One region of the Streptomyces nigra genome, then DNA from elsewhere that is predicted to be linked to it. Evidence: predicted binding sites of a transcription regulator. Region 1 holds the regulator's gene; the other holds the start of a gene.
What was found. The regulator HrcA, encoded in region 1, represses chaperone genes, less so after heat shock. The targets are predictions, from matches to a motif close to TTNGCACTCNGNNNNNCNGAGTGCNAA.

Region 1 (10,884 bases):
CCAGCGGGCGGCCTCCAGACCCATCGGCGCGGAGGCGAGCAGCAGCCGCGGCCCGTGCACGACGTCGCCGACGGGCCCGTACGGCAGGGTGGTGGCGGGTCCGCCGTCCAGCGGGACGGCGTGCGCCCAGGTGCGGCGGCTGCCGGCCTGGCCCCAGGTGCTGGTGGCGAGGACCCGGCCGTCCGGGGTCCAGCCCCGGACCCGGGTGCGCGGGCTGCCCCAGTGGGTGAGGCGGGTCGAGGGGCCGCCGTCGACCGGCGCGATGTGCACCTCGGGGGCGCCGTCGCGGGTCGACGTCCAGGCGACGGTGGTGCCGTCGGGCGAGATGCGCGGCGAGGTGACGGGGACGTTGTCGGCGCTGACCCGCCAGGCGCGGCCGCCGTCGAGCGGGGCGAGCCAGACGTCGTCCTCCGCGGTGAACGCGACGAGGTCGCCGTGCAGATGCGGGTACCGCAGGTAGGCGGGCTGGGCCGGAGCGGAGGTCGCGGGCTGTGTCACGCGATCACCCTAGGGAAGCGCGGCTGCTCGGGACAGGGCTTCGGGACAGTTCCCCACGGTCCGGTGGCCGACCGCTCACTTGCCCTCCGGCCAGCAGTTCGGGCGCTCCTGGCAGTACACGGTCTTCGTCACGGTGACGGTGACGGTCGGGCCGGGCTGCTGCCCTCCGTCGCCGGGGCCCACCGGGGACGGGGTGCTGTCGCACCGGCCGAGCCCGTTGACGTGGAACCACTCCTTGCCGCCGACCTCGGCGACCAGATCGCCACGTACGCAGGAGCCGCTGACGGCGCGGGTGATCCGGCCCGTGACGGTGATGTCCCTGCCGTCGGAGGTCTCGCCCTCGCAGTCGACCTTGACGACCGTCCGCTCACCGGCCTTCGGCGAACTGCCGCCGCCTCCGCCGTCGTAGGAGCCGGTGCAGTTCAGCCACTGGACGTCGGCCTTCTGCCGCTCCAGCTCCTTGGTCACGGTCTGGTCGGTCGTGAACGCCACGGACGCGGCGCTCAGTCCGCCCGGATCGCAGGCGGCGATGCCGCCGGCTCCGAGGACGGCGAGCGCCGTGACGGCGATCCCTCGTGCCGCACGGCTCCGGATCCTGTGCGATACCCCCATGGGAGGGCAGCCTGCCACTGTCCCGCGCGGCGCGGTAGGGCGCATACGGCCACTGTGGGCTCCCCTCCCCCGGCGGCGCGCTCGGTCAGGACCAGCGGCCGGTGCGGCCCAGCAGCAGGGCCGTCGCGGCGGTCCCGGCGGTGGAGGTGCGCAGCACGGACCGCCCGAGCCGGTACGCCGACGCGCCCGCCGCCTCGAACAGGGCCAGCTCCTCGGGGGAGACGCCCCCTTCGGGTCCGACGACGAGCACCAGGTCGCCGTCGGCGGGCAGTTCGGCGGTCGCCAGCGGCCGGCTGCCGTAGTCCCGGTCCTCGTGCAGCACGGCGGCGAACGCGGCCTCCGCGAGAAGGCCGGCGACCTGCTTGGTCGTCGCCGCGTCCATGACCTCGGGGAAGCGCACCCGGCGCGACTGCTTGCCGGCCTCGCGGGCGGTGGCCCGCCACTTGCCGAGGGCCTTCGCGCCGCGCTCGCCCTTCCACTGGGTGATGCAGCGCGAGGCCGCCCACGGCACGATCCGGTCGACGCCGGTCTCGGTCATGGTCTCGACGGCCAGTTCGCCCCGGTCGCCCTTGGGCAGCGCCTGCACGACGGTGATCGTCGGCCGGGGGGCGGGCTCCTCCGCGACGGCGCCCAGGTCGACGACGAGCCGGTCCTTGCCCTCGGCGGCGGTGACGACGCCCTCGGCCCAGTGCCCCAGGCCGTCGGTGAGGACGACCGCCTCGCCGGGCCGCAGCCGCTTCACGGACACGGCGTGCCGCCCCTCGGGCCCGTCGAGGACGTACGGACCGCGCGGGGCCCCGGTGGGCTCCAGGGTGTCGACGACGAAGACGGGCGCGGTCATCGGGAGGGTCCCTTCGGGTGGGCGGACAACGCTGTCGAGGCCGCCTCGAGCTCGACGGCCAGGACCTCCACGAGCCGGCCCGCGGGCAGCTCCCGGGCCTGGCGGTGGCCCTGCCCGGCCCACAGCGCCATGCCCTGCGCGTCGCCGGAGGCGGCGGCCTTCTTGCGCAGCGGCGCGGTCAGGTGGTGCACCTCGGGGTAGGCCGCGGGGGCGTACGGGCCGTGCTCGCGCAGGAAGCGGTTGACGAGGCCGCGGGCGGGGCGGCCGGTGAAGGCGCGGGTCAGCTCGGTCCGGGTGAACAGCGGGTTGGTGAGCGCCTGCTTGTGCACGGCGTTCGCGCCGGACTCATGGGTGGCCAGGAAGGCGGTACCGAGCTGGGCGGCCGTGGCACCGGCGGCGAGGACGGCGGCGATCTGGCTGCCCCGCATGATGCCCCCGGCGGCGACCACGGGGATGTTCACGGTCTCCCGGATCTGGGAGACCAGGGTCAGCACGCCGAGCCCGGCGCACTCGGCCTCCGGGTTGTCGCGATGGGTGCCCTGGTGGCCGCCGGCCTCGACGCCCTGGGCGATCACGGCGTCCGCGCCGGCCCGCTCGACGGCGAGGGCCTCGTCCGGGGTGGTGGCCGTGACGAGCGTGAAGGTCCCGGCGCGCCGGAGGGACTCCAGCACGTCGGCGCCGGGGACGCCGAAGTGGAAGGAGACGACCGGCACCGGGTTGTCGAGCAGCACGGCGAGCTTGGCGTCGTAGCCGTCGTCCCGGCCGCTGTCACGGTCCCCCAGCTCGGTCTCGTACCAGGCGGCCTCACCGGCCAGCTGGTGGGCGTAGACGTCGACGGCCGCCGCATTGGAGGGTGCGGCGCCGGCCGCTCCGGTGGAGCCGGTGCTTGCACCGGGATACTCCGGCTGGGGCATGAAGAGGTTGACGCCGAAGGGGCGCTGGGTCAGGCTCCGCAGCTGCTTGATCTCCTGGTACATCCCGTCGGCCGTCTTGTACCCGGCGGCGAGAAAGCCCAGCCCCCCGGCCTCGGACACGGCGGCGGCGAGCTGCGGCAGGGAGACGCCGCCGGCCATGGGTGCCTGCACGATCGGGTGAGGCAGGAGATCGGTCAGTGCGGAGGACATGACCGCATGTTGTCACGTCCCCCGAACAAGTCCGAATCGGCCCTTCCCCTTGCGGGGCAAGGGATCGGGCCGTCCGGGTCAGCGTCCGTTGAAGGCGTCCTTCAGGCGCGAGAACAGCCCCTGCTGACCGGGCTGGAACTGGCCCTGGGGCCGCTCCTCGCCGCGCAGCTTGGACAGCTCGCGCAGCAGGCGCTCCTGCTCCGGGTCGAGCTTGGTCGGGGTCTGCACCTCGACGTGGACGACGAGGTCGCCCCGGCCGCCGCCGCGCAGATGCGTGACACCGCGGCCGTGCAGCGGGATCGACTGGCCGGACTGGGTGCCGGGCCGGATGTCGACCTCCTCCATGCCGTCCAGCGTCTCCAGCGGCACCTTGGTGCCGAGCGCCGCCGCCGTCATCGGGATGGTGACGGTGCAGTGCAGGTCGTCGCCGCGCCGCTGGAAGGTGCTGTGCGGCAGCTCGTGGATCTCGACGTAGAGGTCGCCGGCGGGACCGCCGCCGGGGCCGACCTCGCCCTCACCGGCGAGCTGGATCCGCGTGCCGTTGTCGACACCGGCCGGGATCTTGACGGTGAGGGTGCGGCGGGACCGCACACGTCCGTCGCCCGCGCACTCCGGGCACGGCGTCGGGACGACCGTGCCGAAGCCCTGGCACTGCGGGCAGGGGCGCGAGGTCATGACCTGGCCGAGGAAGGACCGCGTCACCTGCGACACCTCGCCGCGACCGCGGCACATGTCACAGGTCTGGGCGGAGGTGCCGGGGGCGGCGCCCTCGCCGCTGCAGGTGTTGCAGACGACGGCGGTGTCGACCTGGATGTCCTTCGTGGTGCCGAAGGCCGCCTCGTCGAGCTCGACCTCCAGCCGGATCATCGCGTCCTGGCCCCGCCGCGTCCTCGAGCGCGGGCCCCGCTGGGAGGCCGTGCCGAAGAACGCGTCCATGATGTCGGAGAAGTTGCCGAAGCCGCCGGCGCCGAAGCCGCCCGCGCCGCCGCCGCCCGCCTGGGACAGCGGGTCGCCGCCGAGGTCGTAGACCTGCTTCTTCTGCGGGTCCGACAGCACCTCGTAGGCGGCGTTGATCTCCTTGAACCGCTCCTGGGTCTTCGGGTCCGGGTTGACGTCCGGGTGCAGCTCGCGGGCGAGCCGCCGGAAGGCCTTCTTGATCTCTTCCTGCGACGCGTCGCGACGCACGCCGAGCACGGCGTAGTAGTCCGTGGCCACCTACGACTCCGCCAGGATCTGTCCGACGTAACGTGCCACTGCGCGTACCGCTCCCATCGTTCCCGGGTAATCCATGCGGGTCGGTCCGACCACGCCGAGCTTGGCGACTGCCTCGCCGCCCGAACCGTAGCCCACCGAGACCACGGACGTGGAGTTGAGTCCCTCGTAGGCGTTCTCGTGCCCGATCCGCACGGTCATGCCCGAATCCCCGGCCTCGCCAAGCAACTTGAGGAGGACGACCTGCTCCTCCAGGGCTTCCAGGACCGGCCGGATGGTGAGGGGGAAGTCATGTCCGAAGCGGGTCAGATTGGCGGTGCCGCCGATCATCAGCCGCTCCTCGTTCTCCTCGACGAGTGTCTCCAGGAGGGTGGAGAGCACGGTCGAGACGGTGCCGCGGTCCTCGACGTCGAAGGCCTCGGGCAGGTCCTCGACGAGCCGGGGCACGTCGGTGAAGCGCCGGCCGGCGACCCGGCTGTTCAGCCGGGCGCGCAGGTCCGCGAGCGAGGCCTCGCCGACGGGGGCCGGGCAGTCGATCATCCGCTGCTCGACCCGGCCGGTGTCCGTGATCAGGACGAGCATCACGCGCGCGGGGGCGAGCGAGAGCAGCTCGACGTGCCGGACGGTGGACCGGGTCAGCGACGGGTACTGGACGACGGCGACCTGCCGGGTGAGCTGCGCGAGCAGCCGCACCGTGCGGGCGACGACGTCGTCGAGGTCGACGGCGCCGTCGAGGAAGTTCTGGATGGCGCGCCGCTCGGGCGGGGTCATCGGCTTCACACCGGCGAGCTTGTCGACGAAGAGGCGGTAGCCCTTGTCGGTGGGGATGCGCCCGGCGCTGGTGTGCGGCTGCGCGATGTAGCCCTCGTCCTCCAGGGCCGCCATGTCGTTGCGTACGGTCGCCGGGGAGACGCCGAGGTTGTGCCGCTCGGTGAGCGCCTTGGAGCCCACCGGCTCCTCCGTCCCGACGTAGTCCTGGACGATCGCGCGCAGCACCTGGAGCCTGCGTTCACTCAGCATCTCGCGCACACCTCCAGCGGTCGGTCCTCTTGGCACCCTTCCTGGCACTCTGTCCGTCCGAGTGCCAGCCGTCCCCGGCCAGTGTACGGCGGTGGGGTGCACCCCGGGCAAGGCCGGTCGGTTTCACCTCCGTGCCCGGCGGGGGTGTCTTGGCTAGCGTCGCGGTATGACGGTGACTTGGGAAGACCTGGGGTGGGAGCGGTTGGCGGACGGGGTGGGCCGGTGCCGTCTGCCGGGGTGGGACTGCACCGTGGGGCTGGTGGCGGGCGACGGCGCCGCGCTGGCCGTCGACGCCGGGTCGAGCCTCGCGGAGGGGGCGCGGCTGCGGACGCAGGCGCAGTGGCTCACGGGTCACCGTGTGACCCATCTCGCGCTGACCCACCCCCACTTCGATCATGTCTTCGGCGCCGCGGCCTTCGCGGGCGCGGAGGTCTACGGGCCGGTGGGCATGGGGACGGTCCTGGAGGGGCGGCACGCGCGCGAGGAGCTGCGCGCGGACGCGGTGCGCCACGGCCTGGACGCGGCGGCGGCCGAGGAGGCGGCGGACGCGCTGGTCGTGCCCCGCCATCCGGTGAGCGGCGAGTGGACGCTGGACCTCGGCGGCGGGCGGCAGGTCCTGCTGGCGAACGTGGGCCCGGCGCACACGGCGCACGATCTGGTGGTGCTGGTGCCGGGCCGGCTCCCCGGCGACCCGGAGGTGGTGTTCTGCGGCGACCTGGTGGAGGAGTCGGGGGAACCCCAGGCCGGCCCGGACGCCGTGCCCTCGCACTGGCCGGCCGCGCTGGACCGGCTGCTGGACCTCGGCGGTGAGGACGCGCTGTACGTACCCGGTCACGGAGCGGTGGTGGACGCGGAGTTCGTCCGGCGCCAGCGCGACGGGCTGGCCGCCAGATTCGGCGTGTCGCGGTGAGCGGGGGGCCGCTTCTCCTATCGTCGTGCGAATGCGCCAGTACTCCCCGGACCTGACCCCGCCCTGGAAGAAGCCCACGTCCGTGCCCGAGGTCCCGGCGGAGCCGGGCCTGGTGGTCGAGGAGCCCGGTACGGGCTTCTGCGGCGCGGTGATCCGCTGCGAGGCGGGCACGGTCACCCTGGAGGACCGCTTCGGCAAGCACCGGGTGTTCCCGCTGGAGCCCCGGGGCTTTCTGCTGGAGGACCGCGTGGTCACCCTGGTGAGGCCGGCGGCGGGCCCGGCCCGCCCGGCACGCACGGCGTCCGGCTCCGTGGCGGTCCCCGGCGCGCGGGCGCGGGTGGCCCGGGCGGGGCGCATCTATGTGGAGGGCCGGCACGACGCCGAGCTGGTCGAGAAGGTGTGGGGCGACGACCTGCGCATCGAGGGCGTGGTCGTGGAGTACCTGGAGGGCGTCGACGACCTGCCGTCGATCGTGGCGGACTTCGCGCCCGGCCCCGACGCGCGGCTGGGCGTCCTGGTGGACCCCCTGGAGCCGGGCTCGAAGGAGTGGCGGATCGCACAGGCGGTGACCAGCGAGCACGCGCTGGTCGTCGGCCACCCGTACATCGACATCTGGGAGGCCGTGAAGCCCTCGTCCCTGGGCATCGAGTCCTGGCCCCGGGTCCCGCACGGCCAGGACTGGAAGAAGGGCGTCTGCCGCGCCCTGGGCTGGCCGCCGGACAACACCGGCGCGGTCTGGCAGGCCATCCTGAAACGGGTCGGCTCCTACAAGGACCTGGAACCGGAGCTGCTGGGCCGCGTGGAGGAACTGATCGACTTCGTCACGGCGGGCGGCGGCGACTGACACCGGGTTCGGGAACTCGCCGGAGGGGTCAGTCCACCAGGTCCCGGACCACCGCGTCGGCCAGCAGCCGTCCTCGCAGGGTGAGGACCGCCCGCCCCTCCGCGTACGGCTCTTCCTTCAGCAGCCCTTCCTTCAGCGCCCGCCGCGAAGCCGCCAGGCCCTGCTCGCGCAGCAGGTCCAGGGGGGCGCCCTCGCGGAGTCTCAGTTCCAGGAGGATGCCTTCGACCCTTCTGTCCTCCTCGGACAGCAGCTCGCGGCCGGCGCCCGGGGAGCGGCCCTCCGCCAGGGCGGCCGCGTATGCGCCGGGGTGCTTGACGTTCCACCAGCGCACGCCGCCTACGTGGGAGTGGGCGCCCGGACCCGCGCCCCACCAGTCGGCGCCGCGCCAGTACAACTCGTTGTGCAGGCAGCGGCCCGCCTCGGAGGTCGCCCAGTTCGAGACCTCGTACCAGGCGTAGCCCGCCTCGGACAGGACGGACTCGGCGATCAGATAGCGGTCGGCGTGGACGTCGTCGTCGGTCATCGGGACCTCGCCGCGGCGGATGCGCCGGGCCAGCTGGGTGCCCTCCTCGACGATCAGGGCGTACGCCGACACATGGTCGGGCCCGGCGCCGATCGCCGCCTCCAGGGACGCCCGCCAGTCGTCGTCCGACTCGCCCGGGGTGCCGTAGATCAGGTCCAGGTTCACATGGTCGAAGCCGGCCGCGCGGGCCTCGGCGACACAGGCCTCGGGGCGGCCGGGGGTGTGCGTGCGGTCGAGGATCTTCAGGACGTGCTGCCTGGCGCTCTGCATGCCGAACGAGATCCGGTTGAAGCCGCCCTCGCGGAGCGTGGCCAGATAGGCCGGGTCGACCGACTCCGGGTTGGCCTCGGTGGTGATCTCCGCGTCCGGCGCCAGCCCGAACTCGTCGCGGATCGCCCCCAGCATCCGTACGAGGTCGCCGGCGGCCAGCAGGGTGGGCGTACCGCCGCCGACGAAGACCGTGCGGACCTCGCGCGGGTCGTCGCCGAGCACCTTGCGGGCCAGACGGATCTCGTCGACGAGGGTCTCGGCGTAGTTGTCCCGGGACGCCAGGACGCCGCCGCTGCCGCGCAGCTCGGTCGCCGTGTAGGTGTTGAAGTCGCAGTAGCCGCAGCGGGTCGCGCAGTACGGGACGTGCAGATAGAAACCGAGGGGGCGGTCGGCCGCGCCGGTGAGCGCGTGCGCGGGCAGCGCGCCGTCGGCGGGGACGGGCTCGCCGTCGGGGAGTGCGGAGGGCATGGGCTCCATTGTCCCGCACCGCGCGCGCTACTCGGCCTGCAGCACCAGCAGGGCGAGATCGTCGTCCGGCGGGCGGCCGCCGAACTCGTGCACCAGCCTGCGGATGCGTTCCGCGATCAGCTCGGCGTCCAGGCCCGCGCAGCCGGCCAGGGCGGTCGCGAGGCCGTCGCCGTCGTCGAACTGGCGGGAGCCGCTGCGCCGCTCCGTCACCCCGTCCGTCACACAGAGCAGGGTGTCTCCGGAGCGCAGCTCGAAGGTCTCGCTGGTGTAGGTGGCGTCCTCGAAGACGCCGAGCAGGGTCTGCGGCTGGGCGGCGGAGTGGACCTCGCCGTCCGCGCCGAGGAGGAGGGGCAGCGGGTGCCCGGCGGAGCCGAGCGTGCAGCGGACACCGCCCTGGAACGGGGTGAGCTCGCCGTACAGCAGGGACAGGAAGCGGGTCTGCGGGCCGTCGCCGGGCGCGACGGGTCCTACGAGGGCGCGGGCGGCGGCGTCGGCGGCCTCCGTGGCGTCGTCCAGGAGCAGCTGGTTGAGCCGGTCGAGGACATCGGCGACGCGGTAGCCCTCGCGGGCGAGCAGCCGCAGCCAGGGGCGGGCGATGCCGATCACCACGGCCGCCTCGGGTCCCTTGCCCTGGACGTCGCCGATGGCGAAGCACCAGCGGCCGTCGCCGGCCGGGAAGAGGTCGTAGAAGTCGCCGCTCGGGCCGCCCTTGTCGCACGGCTCGTGGACCAGCGCGCTGGCCACGCCGGGGATCTTCGCGACGGCGCCGGGCAGCAGCCCGCGCTGGAGCACCCGGCTGATGGTGGCCTGCCGCGCGTACTGGCGGGCCGCGCCGATGGCGAGGGCCACCCGCCGGCCGAGGTCCTCCACGAGCCCGGTGATCTCGTCCGGGAAGCTCGTCACGCCGGCCCGTCCGATGACCAGCGTGCCCAGCGGGCGGCCCCCGGCGATCAGGCGATAGGCGAGTGCGGTGCCCCGCGCGCCGCGGGCGCCGAGTGCCACGCCGGGCCAGGGGTGGGTGACGGGCCCGGTGCGGTGGTCGTCCGCCGGGCACGGGGGCTCCTTCTCCAGGGCGCGGCGCAGCTCCTCGATGTGGTTCTCCGAGGCGTGCCAGACGCGGGCGAGGCGGGGGCCGGTGCCGTCCACCGGGCCGCTCCCGCCGGAGCCGGGGTGTCCGTGGCCCCAGCGCCCGGCGACCTCGTCCTCCAGCCACACCGCGCACCAGTCGGCGAGCCGCGGCACGATCAACTGGCCGGCGAGCGCGGCGACCAGGTTCTCGTCGAGCTGCCCGGCGAGCAGGTCGGACGCCTCGGCGAGAAAGGACAGGGCGCCGCGGTCGAGCCAGTCCCGCTCCCGCTCCCCGCGATGGGGGTGCTCCCCGGGATGGCCCCCCGGATGGCCCCCGGGGTGGTCGCCGGCCGGATCGGGCGGTTCGGACGGGGGCGGCTCCGGCGCGAGGATCTCGGCGACACGCAACCCGTCGTCCGGCGTGTGCTCCCCCGTGCCGGGGCGCGAGCCGTCCCGATCCGCCAGGGGGTCCTCGGGGGGCAGCCTGGCCCACACGGTCTTGGCCCCGGTGCGGTAGGTGACGCCCCAGGACTCGGCGAGCCGGGCCACCAGACGCAGTCCGCGCCCGTGCTCCGGGGTGTCGTACGGCCCGTCGGGCTCCGTGTCGCGCGGGGCGCGCGAGGGGTGGCGGTCCTGGACCTCGACGACCAGGGCGCCGGTGTCCGGCTCCAGCCGGCAGGTGAGCTGGACGTCGGTGCCGGCGTGGACGACGGCGTTGGTGACGAGTTCGCTGACGGCCAGGACGGCGTCCTGGGTCTGGCGCTCGCGGATGCGGTCCGCGCCGGGGAGGCCGGAGGACGCCCACTCGGTCAGGGCGGAGCGCAGGAAGGTGCGGGCGGTGCCCGGGGAGAGGGGGCTGCCGGGGAGGGTGGCGCGGGTCTCGGCGGTCGGTAAGGGGTGCGCGGGGGCGGCGGTCGGGCGTGCAGGGGCGTCCGTGCGATGCCCAGGGGCGTCCGTGCGGTGCGCGGGCGCGTCCGTAGGGTGCGCGGGCGCACCGACGCGCGGGCCTCCGTGCGCAGGCGCGCTCGGGGCGTGCGCGGGCGCGTCCTGGGCGCGAGGGGGCGCGTCCTCCCCGTGTGCGGGCGCATCAGAGGCACGGGTGACGGTCTCCCGTTGCACCGGAATGGCCCCCATCGACAGCTCCCCGAGCAGTTCGAACGAATACGCCTCGGACGACGCCGACAGAGTGACAGACTGGCCGCGCCCATAAGCACCGAGTTACCGAAGTGGGCCGCCATGAGTGAGAACCGTGCTACGCCTGTGCTCGAAGACGGACCGATTGACGGCCGAATTCGAGCGGCGGAGCTGCGCCCCCTGCTCGCCGCGATGACCGCGGCGCGCGACGGCGAATTCCGCAGGCTCCCCGAGACCGGGGACGGCATGGTGGCCGAACTGACCGCCGTCTTCAACCAGATCATGGACCGAAGCACCCACTTCAACGGGGAGATGCAGCGGGTCAAACGGGAGCTGGTGCGCTACGGCCGGCTCGACGAG
Region 2 (10,884 bases), 2.2 Mb from region 1:
GGCGAGTTCGTCGGCGGGGTCGGTGTCGCGCGCGGCGTCGAGGAGGGCGCGGCCCTCGGGGGCGAGCAGGGCGGTGAAGGCGTCGAGGTGGTCGTTCACCGGGTCATTGTCGGCCAGTCGGTGGATGGTCCGCTCCACGGCGGCGCTGTCGTCCCGGTCCGGGTGCGGGTGCCTGTCAGGATCCGGCTCCATGCGACTTGTAGTACAAAATGACAAAAAGGGACGGCTTCGGCTTCGGGGGGCGCGGCTCCAGGGAGCGCGGCTTCGGCGGGCGCGGCTCCGGGGAGTCGTCGCCGTGCTCGCCGCCGCGGCCATCGCCTCGGGGTGTGCGCAGGGCGGTATCGCCGGTCAGCCGGGCGGCGGTTCCCCGGCCGCGGGTCCCGTCCCGAGCCGGTCGGCCGACGCTCCCGCGTCGCGTCCGCAGGGCACGCGCCCGCCGGACAGCACGCGCAGGCCGGACGGCACTCGCGCCCCCGACGGCCGGCGGCCGCAGTCGGCGCAGCAGGCCCATGCCGCCCGGGTCGCCGCCGCCCGGCGCTGGCGGCTCGCCCGTGTCCCGCTCGTGCCCCCGCCACCGCCCAGGTCCAAGCCGGAGATCACCACCCGCAAGGGCTTCGAGGTCGACGGCCACGAGGAGCTGGGCCTCCCGCCGGTCTTCACGACCGTCCCCACGACCCGGAAGGTCGTCTTCCTGACCATCGACGACGGCGCCGAGAAGGACCCGGCGTTCCTGCGCATGATGAGCGACCTGAAGGTGCCGTACACCGCCTTCCTCAGCGACTACGTGATCAAGGACGACTACGGCTACTTCGAGCGGATGCGGCGCACGGGCACGGGCCTGCACAACCACACCCTCCACCACCGCTATCTGCCCGCCCTGTCCTACCGCCGCCAGCAGTACGAGATCTGCGGCATGCAGGACGTCATGGAGGAGCGCTACGGCGAGCGCCCCGCGCTGTTCCGGCCGCCCTTCGGCAACTACGACCGCGACACCCTGCGCGCCGCCAAGTCCTGCGGCGTGCGGTACGTCCCCCTGTGGAACGAGGAGGTCTTCGTCGACCACTGGGAGTACCGGGAGTGGGACCGGAAGATCCGTCCGGGTGACATCGTGCTCAGTCACTTCCGGGGCCGGGGCGAGTGGAAGGGCACAATGCCCGACATGATCCGCAGGTTCCTGGACAAGGTCACGGCCGAGGGGTTCGCGGTGGCCCGGCTGGAGGACTACCTGTGAGGACGCCGCCGGGGGCACGCGCGCTCGCCGCCGTGGCCCTGGCGACCGCCCTGCTCGCCGGATGCGCGGGGGAGACCGCGCCCACCGCGTCCCGGGCCGGGTCCGGCCAGGAGGCGACGCGCTCGGCGAAGAACGCGACACACACCGCGCAGCCGTACCGCCGCTGGGGCCTGAGCGACCCGCTGCCCGCGCCGCCCTCGCCGCCCGCCCGGCGGCTGCCGCACCGCCCCGGCGGCCCCCCGCCCGTCGTGCACCGCGTCCCCACCCGCGACCGGGTCGTCTTCCTCACCTACGACGACGGCGCCGAGAAGGACCCCCGGTTCGTCGACATGGTCCGCGAACTGCGGCTGCCCGTCAGCATGTTCCTCACCGACAGCGTCGTCGGCCCCGGCTACGGCCACTTCGCGCGGCTGCGCTCGGTCGGCGCGTCCATCCAGAACCACACCCTCGACCACGCCGCCCTGCGCGGGCTGCCGTACGCCGGCCAGCGCGCCGAGATCTGCGGCCAGCAGCACAAGCTGCGCGCCCGCTTCGGCATCCGGCCCCGGCTCTTCCGGCCGCCCTACGGCGTCCACGACGCCACCACGCTGCGCGCCGCCGCCGACTGCGGGGTCACCGCCGTCGTGCTGTGGCGGGCGGCGATGGAGGGCGACGGCGGACTGACGTACGCGAAGGGGCCCGCGCGGCTGCGCCCCGGCGACATCGTCTCCGTGCCGTCCGGGGAGCCGGCCGGGCTGTCGCTGCGCGAGCGCACCACCCGGTTGCTGCGGGAGATCCAGAAGCGCGGCCTGACGGTCGGACGCCTCGAGGACTACGTGTAGACGCTCGCCGGGCTCTTCCCGGTGGCGCGGGCGGCGCGCCGCGCCACGAGCGAATTGGCACTCCGCTTGACCGAGTGCTAATCGCGGTCATAGTCTCGGCTCTGGCACTCCCCACTGGAGAGTGCCAACAACGCGACGGGCAGGTCCGGCACCCGCGACGACGGATCGACCTGGTCGCCACCTCAGACAGTTAACCCCGTGAGATCTCCGAAGGGGGAGGTCGGATCGTGACGACCACCAGCTCCAAGGTTGCCATCAAGCCGCTTGAGGACCGCATCGTGGTCCAGCCGCTCGACGCCGAGCAGACCACCGCCTCTGGCCTGGTCATCCCGGACACCGCGAAGGAGAAGCCCCAGGAGGGCGTCATCCTCGCCGTCGGTCCGGGCCGCTTCGAGAACGGCGAGCGTCTTCCGCTCGACGTGAAGGTCGGCGACATCGTGCTGTACAGCAAGTACGGCGGCACCGAGGTGAAGTACAACGGCGAGGAGTACCTCGTCCTCTCGTCCCGCGACGTGCTCGCGGTCATCGAGAAGTAAGACGCCTCGAAGCTCTTGCTTTCAGCTGCGCCCCTGGCCCCCGCGACCACATAAGAACCGGGCGCCCGGGGCGCAGTGTTTTTTCAGAACCCACAATCCGAGAGGGCTCCCGCTGTCATGGCGAAGATCCTGAAGTTCGACGAGGACGCCCGTCGCGCCCTCGAGCGCGGCGTCAACAAGCTTGCCGACACGGTCAAGGTGACGATCGGCCCCAAGGGCCGCAACGTCGTCATCGACAAGAAGTTCGGCGCCCCCACCATCACCAACGACGGCGTGACCATCGCCCGTGAGGTCGAGGTCGAGGACCCGTACGAGAACCTCGGTGCCCAGCTGGTGAAGGAGGTGGCGACCAAGACCAACGACATCGCGGGTGACGGCACCACCACCGCCACCGTGCTCGCCCAGGCGCTCGTGCGCGAGGGCCTGAAGAACGTCGCCGCCGGCGCCTCCCCGGCCGCCCTGAAGAAGGGCATCGACGCGGCCGTCGCGGCCGTCTCCGAGGAGCTCCTCGCGACCGCGCGCCCGATCGACGAGAAGTCCGACATCGCCGCCGTCGCCGGTCTGTCCGCCCAGGACCAGCAGGTCGGCGAGCTCATCGCCGAGGCGATGGACAAGGTCGGCAAGGACGGTGTCATCACCGTCGAGGAGTCCAACACCTTCGGTCTTGAGCTGGACTTCACCGAGGGCATGGCCTTCGACAAGGGCTACCTGTCCCCGTACTTCGTGACGGACCAGGAGCGCATGGAGGCCGTCCTGGAGGACCCGTACATCCTCATCAACCAGGGCAAGATCTCCTCCATCGCCGACCTGCTGCCGCTGCTGGAGAAGGTCATCCAGACCAACTCCTCCAAGCCGCTGCTGATCATCGCCGAGGACGTCGAGGGCGAGGCCCTGTCGACCCTGGTCGTGAACAAGATCCGCGGCACCTTCAACGCGGTCGCGGTCAAGGCCCCGGGCTTCGGTGACCGCCGCAAGGCGATGCTGCAGGACATGGCGACCCTCACCGGCGCCACCGTCATCTCCGAGGAGGTCGGCCTCAAGCTCGACCAGGTCGGCATCGACGTGCTGGGCTCCGCCCGCCGCGTCACCGTCACCAAGGACGACACCACCATCGTCGACGGCGCCGGCAAGTCCGAGGACGTCCAGGGCCGCGTCGCCCAGATCAAGTCCGAGATCGAGAACACCGACTCCGACTGGGACCGCGAGAAGCTCCAGGAGCGCCTCGCGAAGCTGGCCGGCGGCGTGTGCGTGATCAAGGTCGGCGCCGCCACCGAGGTGGAGCTGAAGGAGAAGAAGCACCGTCTGGAGGACGCCATCTCCGCGACCCGCGCCGCGGTCGAGGAGGGCATCGTCTCCGGTGGTGGCTCCGCGCTCGTCCACGCCGTGAAGGTCCTCGAGGGCAACCTCGGCAAGACCGGCGACGAGGCCACCGGTGTCGCCGTGGTCCGCAAGGCCGCCGTCGAGCCGCTGCGCTGGATCGCCGAGAACGCCGGCCTCGAGGGCTACGTCATCACCTCGAAGGTCGCCGAGCTCGACAAGGGCCAGGGCTTCAACGCCGCCACCGGCGAGTACGGCGACCTGGTCAAGGCCGGCGTCATCGACCCGGTCAAGGTCACCCGTTCCGCCCTGGAGAACGCCGCCTCCATCGCCTCCCTCCTCCTCACGACCGAGACCCTGGTCGTCGAGAAGAAGGAAGAGGAAGAGCCGGCCGCCGCAGGCCACAGCCACGGCCACGCCCACTAGTACGACGCCGGGTCGACAAAGGCCCCGCCGCCGTCCTTCAGGACGGTGGCGGGGCCTTCCCCTTCGCGGTCATTCGCCGAGTACCCCCAGTTGTTCCATCAGACCCGCGCGGTCGTACATCCAGTGGCTCTCGCACATGCGGCCCTCGCGGAAGCGCTGCCAGGTCATGCCCTGCATGCTCACGTCCTGGCCGGTCGCCGGAACGCCCAGGAACTCGCCCTTGTGGTGGGCGGTCCAGGTCCAGCGGCTGCACACCCGGTCGTCCTCCGCCATCTGGTCGTCGACGCGGAACGTGAAGTCGAAGGCGCCGTACCAGCCCTCCAGCACCGCGCGGATCCCGTCGCGGCCCCGGACGGGGCGCGGGTAGGACGGGTCGTGGTCCACGTAGTCGTCCGTCAGCCGAGCGACGATCCGGTCCGGGGGCGTGCGGCCCATCGCCGTGAAGAAGGCCCGCGCGACCAGGACGTTCAGCTGCTCGTCGCGCACCACGTCCAGATCGGTGAAGACCGGTGGCCCGTCGCACAGCGCCACCATCTCCTCGTAGATCCGGCCGGTCTCCGGGAGGTGCGAGTTGCGCATCGCCTCGTCGTACGACGGGAACTCCACGATCTCCACGAAGTGCGAGCCGTCGGAGCGGTCCCGGCCGATGACGTCGTGCGTGGCCGTCCGCTTCCCCTTGGTCTGCTCGACCCACTTGTCCATCAGCCGGTTCATCTCGTCGAACCGGTCCGTCCTGCAGTCGATGAGCTGTACGAAGGTCATGACGCCGGCGCCTCCCGGCCCCCCTGTGTGGACACCCTCATTGTCCTCCGCGTCCGGACCGCCCTCTACTGCGGACCGTACTTGCGGCCCGTCCGCGACGAGATCGTGCCGAGCACGCCCCGCGGCACCAGCTTCGCCGCCCCCAGCAGCACCTTGTAGCGGGGGTCGGGGATGGAGAGGGACCGCCCCCGCGCCAGGTCCTCCAGCGCGGTGGCCGCCACTTTGTCGGCGTCCAGCCACATCCACCCGGGGATGTTGTCCGTGCCCATGCCCGCGCGCTCGTGGAACTCGGTCCGGACGAACCCCGGGCACAGCGCCATCAGCCGCACCCCGCTCCCGGCCAGATCCCGCGCCGCCCCCTGGGTGAACTGCACGACCCACGCCTTGGACGCGCCGTACGTCCCGCGCGGCACGAACGCCGCCACCGAGGCCACGTTCACGACACCGCCCCGGCCCCGCTCGCGCATCGCCCCGGCCGCCGCCGAGGTCAGCCGCAGCACCGCCTCGCAGTGCACCTTCAGCATCCGCAGCTCGTCGGCCATGGACACGTCGAGGTAGCGGCCCTTGTTGCCGAACCCCGCGTTGTTGATCAGCAGGTCGACCGGGTTGCGGCGGTCGCCGAGGCGGGCGGCGACCGCCTCGATCCCGGAGTCCTCGGCGAGGTCGGCCGTCAGCACCTCCGCCTCGACGCCGTGCCGGTCGTGCAGTTCCGTGGCCTGCTCGCGCAGCCGCTTGGTGTCCCGGGCCACCAGGACGAGGTCATGCCCGTCGGCGGCCAGCCGACGCGCGAACGCGGCGCCGATGCCCGCGGTCGATCCCGTGATCAATGCCGTTGTCATGGCGCAAGGTTAGTGACCCGGAGGGACTGGTTCCGCTCCTCGGGCCGCCGTTCGGGCGGCCTTGGACGGCAACTCCGGTGCAGGGCCCGGGTCTTGGTGTCGTGTCAGGAGCTGTGCTTCGCCACGTACTTCCTCGCGGTCTCCACCGCCTCCGGGTGCAGCCACTCGGCCGCGGCCAGGACCCGGGGCAGCAGCGCCCGCTCCGTCGTGACCGCCCGGAACTGGAACGCCACCGTCACCTCGTGGTCGGGCCGGCGGACGATCTCGATCGCGTCGCCCGCGCGGATCTCGCCCGGCTCGATCACCCGCAGATACGCCCCCGGCGCGGCCTGCGCGGTGAACCGCCTCACCCACTGCCGCTCACCCAGATGGCCCTGGAAGGTCTGGCACGGGATACGGCCGCTGGTGATCTCGAGGAGCAGATCGGGCCCCACCCGCCAGCGCTCGCCGATCAGCGCCCCGGAGACGTCGAGCCCGGAGGTCGTGAGGTTCTCGCCGAACACGCCGTTGCGCAGCGGGCGCCCCAGCTCACGCTCCCAGACGTCGAGGTCCTCGCGCGCCACCGCGTACACGGCCTGGTCGTCGCCGCCGTGATGCTTCTTCTCGCACACCGCGTCCCCGGCGAGGCCGCTTCCGCCGACTCCCTTCGGTCCGGGTGCCGTCACCCGCACCGGGCCCTCGACGGGGCGCTTGTCGATACCGGTCACACCGTCGACGTGGTCCGTGTACGGCACCGCCTCCGGGCGGCCGAGATTCACTGACAGAAGCTTCATGGCGGCACGGTAGGCGACCGGCGGTCAAAGTGTCGACGCGATATTCAGCGCGCACCCCAAGCTTCGCTTATGCTCGGTGACGTGCTCGAAGCCCGTCATCTCCGCGTCCTGCGCGCCGTCGCCACCACCGGCTCCTTCTCGGCGGCCGCCCGCGAACTGGGCTGCACCCAGCCGGCCGTGAGCCAGCAGATGAGGGCACTGGAGACGGCCGTCGGCACCCCGCTGCTGATCCGCACCGGACGCGTCATGCGGCTGACCCAGGCCGGTGAGGCACTGGTGCGTCACGCCACCGGCATCCTCGCGGGACTCACCGCCGCCGAGGAGGAGGTCGCCGCCATCGCGGGCCTGCGCGCCGGACGGGTCCGGCTCGTCTCCTTCCCCAGCGGCAGCTCCACCCTCGTCCCGACCGCCCTCGCCGCGCTGCGCGCCGCCCACCCCGGCACCCGCGTCTCCCTGGAGGAGGCCGAGCCGCCCAGGTCGGTGGAGATGCTGCGCGAGGGCGAGTGCGACGTGGCCCTCGCCTTCCGGTACGAGAGCGCGGCGGGCGCCGAGGAGTGGGAGGACCTCGTGGTCCGCCCGCTGCTCACGGACCGTCTCGTCGGGCTGGTCCCGGAGCGGCACCGGCTCGCCCGCGCGGGGTCGCCGGCGTCCGTCGCCATCGGCGATCTGGCGGCCGAGCCGTGGATCGCGGGGTGCCCGCGCTGCCGCGGTCAGCTGGTGGAGGTGTGCGCGAGCGCCGGTTTCACCCCGCGCATCGACTTCGCCACCGACGACTATCCGGCGGTCGTCGGCCTGGTCGGCGCCGGTCTCGGCGTGGCGGTCCTGCCCCAGCTCGCCGTGGAGTCCGTACGGCCGCGGGGGGTGCGCATGGTCGCGCTGGAACCGGCGGTGCGCCGCGAGATCGTCGCCCTCACGCTGCCCGACCTCGCCCAGGTGCCGGCCGTCGCCGCGACGCTGGACCAGCTCGGCCGCGCCGCCGCCGGCCCGGGCCGGTCCGCACCGTAGGAGAGCGGCCCCGGGCATGAGAGAGGGCACGCAATGCGTGCCCTGGATGGAGAAACGTTCCTTCAGCGGTCGGGACCCGCGTCCCCGCCGGTGGTCGACGCCGACACCAGCCGGTTGCGTGCCCGCCCCATGAGCTCTTCGCGCTCGTCCTCGGTCAAGCCGCCCCATACGCCGTACGGTTCGCGTACCGCCAGCGCGTGCGCCGCGCACTGTGCGCGCACGGGGCACCTCATGCAGACCTCCTTGGCCGAGTTCTCTCGAGCGCTCCGGGCCGCCCCGCGCTCGCCCTCCGGATGGAAGAAGAGCGAGCTGTCCACCCCGCGACATGCAGCCAGCAGCTGCCAGTCCCACAGGTCCGCGTTCGGTCCGGGAAGGCGGGAGAAATCTGCCATTGCGTGACCCCTTGTAGCCGTTCTGGGCGGATACGGTGTCTACGACCGTACATCTACGATCTAAGAAGATGAAAATATGACTCATTGCGAATCTAGCCCCAAACGCCGTGAAACAGGAAGAAAAAGGGCTGAATGGGGCACGGCTTGTGATGAAACGGGGAGGGTCCGCCCCTCATGTCTGCCCCGTGTCCGTCCCCTCACGTAGAGTGCCGAAGACGGCACATGCCCCCGTAACTCTTTCGAGTGACCGTCGTTGAGAGGGCGGAGGCGGTTGAAACAAGAAGCGCTCGGGCAAGCGTCCGAGACGGTCGACCGCACAGGTGACATTTCGTACCAGCCTGGAGGCTCAAGGTGACGTGCATCAGCTGCGGAGGGCGGCCATGACATCCGTCCTCGTCTGCGACGACTCCCCGCTTGCCCGAGAGGCGCTCCGCCGCGCGGTCGCGACCGTGCCCGGTGTCGAGCGCGTGACGACGGCGGCCAACGGCGAGGAAGTCCTCCGCCGCTGGGGCGCCGACCGCTCGGACCTGATCCTGATGGACGTGCGCATGCCCGGTCTGGGCGGCGTGGAGACCGTACGGCGGCTGCTGTCCGCCGACCCCGGTGCGCGCATCATCATGCTCACCGTCGCCGAGGATCTGGACGGCGTGGCCCTCGCGGTCGCCGCCGGTGCCCGCGGCTATCTGCACAAGGACGCCTCGCGCGCCGAGCTGCGGGCCACGGTCACCCAGGCGCTGGCCGACCCGACATGGCGGCTCGCCCCGCGCCGGCTGCGCTCCGCCGAGATGGGCGCCGCCCCGACGCTCACCGCGCGTGAGATCCAGGTGCTCGAGGGCATGAGCCACGGCCGCTCCAACGCCGAGATCGGCCGTGAGCTCTTCCTGTCCGAGGACACCGTTAAGACCCACGCCCGCCGGCTCTTCAAGAAGCTCGGCGCCTCGGACCGGGCCCACGCCGTGGCGCTCGGGTTCCGGTGGGGCCTGGTGCGCTGAGCGTCCCGCCGTGGGGCGCGTCGCGTCGCCCGGTGGCCCCGGGTTCGTCGTGGCTGGTCGCGGGCGCGCGGCCGGGCCGCACCATGTCTCGTCCCGCGCCCCCGTGGGGGCGCGGCTTCGAGGCCGGGCAACGGGTCCGATCGGTGCCCGGTGCTCGTTTCGCCGCGGATGCCGCATCCTTGAGGTGTGGAGTCTCTCGGGGACGAGTCGGTCGAGCGGAAGGGGAGGGCGCAGGATATGAGTTCCGGCGCACCTGCTCATAACGCTTCGGTGCACAACGACGGGCGCGATGCCGCGGAGCATGCGGCCGCAGGGCACCATGGACCGATGCGCGACGACGAGGCGGCCCATGCCGCAGGGGCGATCGGTGCACTCGTCCATCGCGCGGTGGACGGGGACGAGCAGGCCACCCACGACCTGCTCGCGCATGTCCACCCCCTGGCTCTGCGCTATTGCCGCACCCGGCTGTCGCGGCTGCCGGGTGACGCCCGGCACTTCGTCGAGGACCTCGCCCAGGAGGTCTGTGTCGCCGTCCTGCTGGCGCTGCCGCGCTACAAGGACACCGGCCGCCCCTTCGAGGCGTTCGTCTTCGCCATCGCCGCGCACAAGGTCGCCGATCTGCAGCGCGCGGCCATGCGCCACCCCGGGTCGACGGCCGTCCCCTCGGACGAGATGCCCGAGCGGCCGGACGACTCCCTGGGCCCCGAGGAGCGCGCGCTGCTCAGCAGCGACGCCGAGTGGGCCAAGAAGCTCCTGGCCAACCTGCCGGAGAACCAGCGGGAGCTGCTCCTGCTGCGGATCGCGGTGGGTCTGACCGCGGAGGAGACCGGCCAGATGTTGGGAATGTCACCCGGCGCCGTCCGGGTCGCCCAGCACCGGGCCCTGAGCAGGCTGCGGGCACTCGCCGAGCAGTAGTCCCACCGGGTGAACGGGTGTTGCTCCGATTCCGTAGAAACATACGAAGCCGAAAGCCGCCCGGAACCGTGGAATGTGACACCTCTGCTTCCCGTTAGCATGGACATCCGCACCGATCAAGGCCATTTGGGGAAGGTGTCATGACTGCCAACGTCGACGGAGTGCCCGCCAAATTCGCGACACTCGGGCTTACCTACGACGATGTGCTGCTGCTGCCGGGCGCCTCCGAGGTCCTGCCCAACGCGGTCGACACCTCGTCCCGCATCTCCCGCAACGTACGGGTCAACATCCCCCTGCTCTCCGCCGCCATGGACAAGGTCACCGAGTCCCGGATGGCGATCGCGATGGCCCGCCTGGGCGGCGTCGGTGTGCTCCACCGCAACCTGTCCGTCGAGGACCAGGTCAACCAGGTCGACCTGGTGAAGCGGTCCGAGTCGGGCATGGTCACCGACCCCATCACGGTGCACCCGGAGGCGACCCTCGCCGAGGCGGACGCCCTGTGCGCCAAGTTCCGCATCAGCGGTGTCCCGGTCACCGACCCGGCCGGCAAGCTGCTCGGCATCGTCACCAACCGCGACATGGCCTTCGAGTCGGACCGCTCCCGCCAGGTGCGCGAGGTCATGACCCCGATGCCGCTGGTCACGGGCAAGGTCGGCATCTCCGGCGTCGAGGCCATGGAGCTGCTGCGCAAGCACAAGATCGAGAAGCTGCCGCTCGTCGACGACCAGGGCACCCTCAAGGGCCTGATCACGGTCAAGGACTTCGTCAAGGCGGAGAAGTACCCGAACGCCGCGAAGGACGCCGAGGGCCGGCTGCTCGTCGGCGCCGCCGTCGGCGCCAGCCCCGAGGCGCTGGAGCGGGCCCAGGCGCTCGCC

Region 2: the regulator HrcA is predicted to act here: its motif matches at 2,107-2,133, upstream of groES (co-chaperone GroES).

The regions. Positions count from the first base shown of each region.
Region 1 covers NZ_CP029043.1:2,359,276-2,370,159, forward strand. The annotation lists gene DC008_RS10945 (S41 family peptidase) at 1-498, opposite strand, end outside; gene DC008_RS10950 (hypothetical protein) at 574-1,110, opposite strand; gene DC008_RS10955 (16S rRNA (uracil(1498)-N(3))-methyltransferase) at 1,196-1,951, opposite strand; gene DC008_RS10960 (nitronate monooxygenase) at 1,948-3,075, opposite strand; gene dnaJ (molecular chaperone DnaJ) at 3,154-4,290, opposite strand; gene hrcA (heat-inducible transcriptional repressor HrcA) at 4,291-5,307, opposite strand; gene DC008_RS10975 (MBL fold metallo-hydrolase) at 5,474-6,217, shown strand; gene DC008_RS10980 (DUF3097 domain-containing protein) at 6,249-7,061, shown strand; gene hemW (radical SAM family heme chaperone HemW) at 7,090-8,322, opposite strand; gene DC008_RS10990 (ATP-binding SpoIIE family protein phosphatase) at 8,350-10,524, opposite strand; gene DC008_RS10995 (HAMP domain-containing protein) at 10,627-10,884, shown strand, end outside.
Region 2 covers NZ_CP029043.1:4,516,490-4,527,373, forward strand. The annotation lists gene DC008_RS21115 (THUMP-like domain-containing protein) at 1-192, opposite strand, end outside; gene DC008_RS21120 (polysaccharide deacetylase family protein) at 191-1,231, shown strand; gene DC008_RS21125 (polysaccharide deacetylase family protein) at 1,228-2,052, shown strand; gene groES (co-chaperone GroES) at 2,280-2,588, shown strand; gene groL (chaperonin GroEL) at 2,706-4,331, shown strand; gene DC008_RS21140 (ester cyclase) at 4,401-5,093, opposite strand; gene DC008_RS21145 (SDR family NAD(P)-dependent oxidoreductase) at 5,159-5,932, opposite strand; gene DC008_RS21150 (MOSC domain-containing protein) at 6,037-6,705, opposite strand; gene DC008_RS21155 (LysR family transcriptional regulator) at 6,787-7,710, shown strand; gene DC008_RS21160 (WhiB family transcriptional regulator) at 7,773-8,102, opposite strand; gene DC008_RS21165 (response regulator transcription factor) at 8,483-9,094, shown strand; gene DC008_RS21170 (sigma-70 family RNA polymerase sigma factor) at 9,422-10,009, shown strand; gene guaB (IMP dehydrogenase) at 10,150-10,884, shown strand, end outside.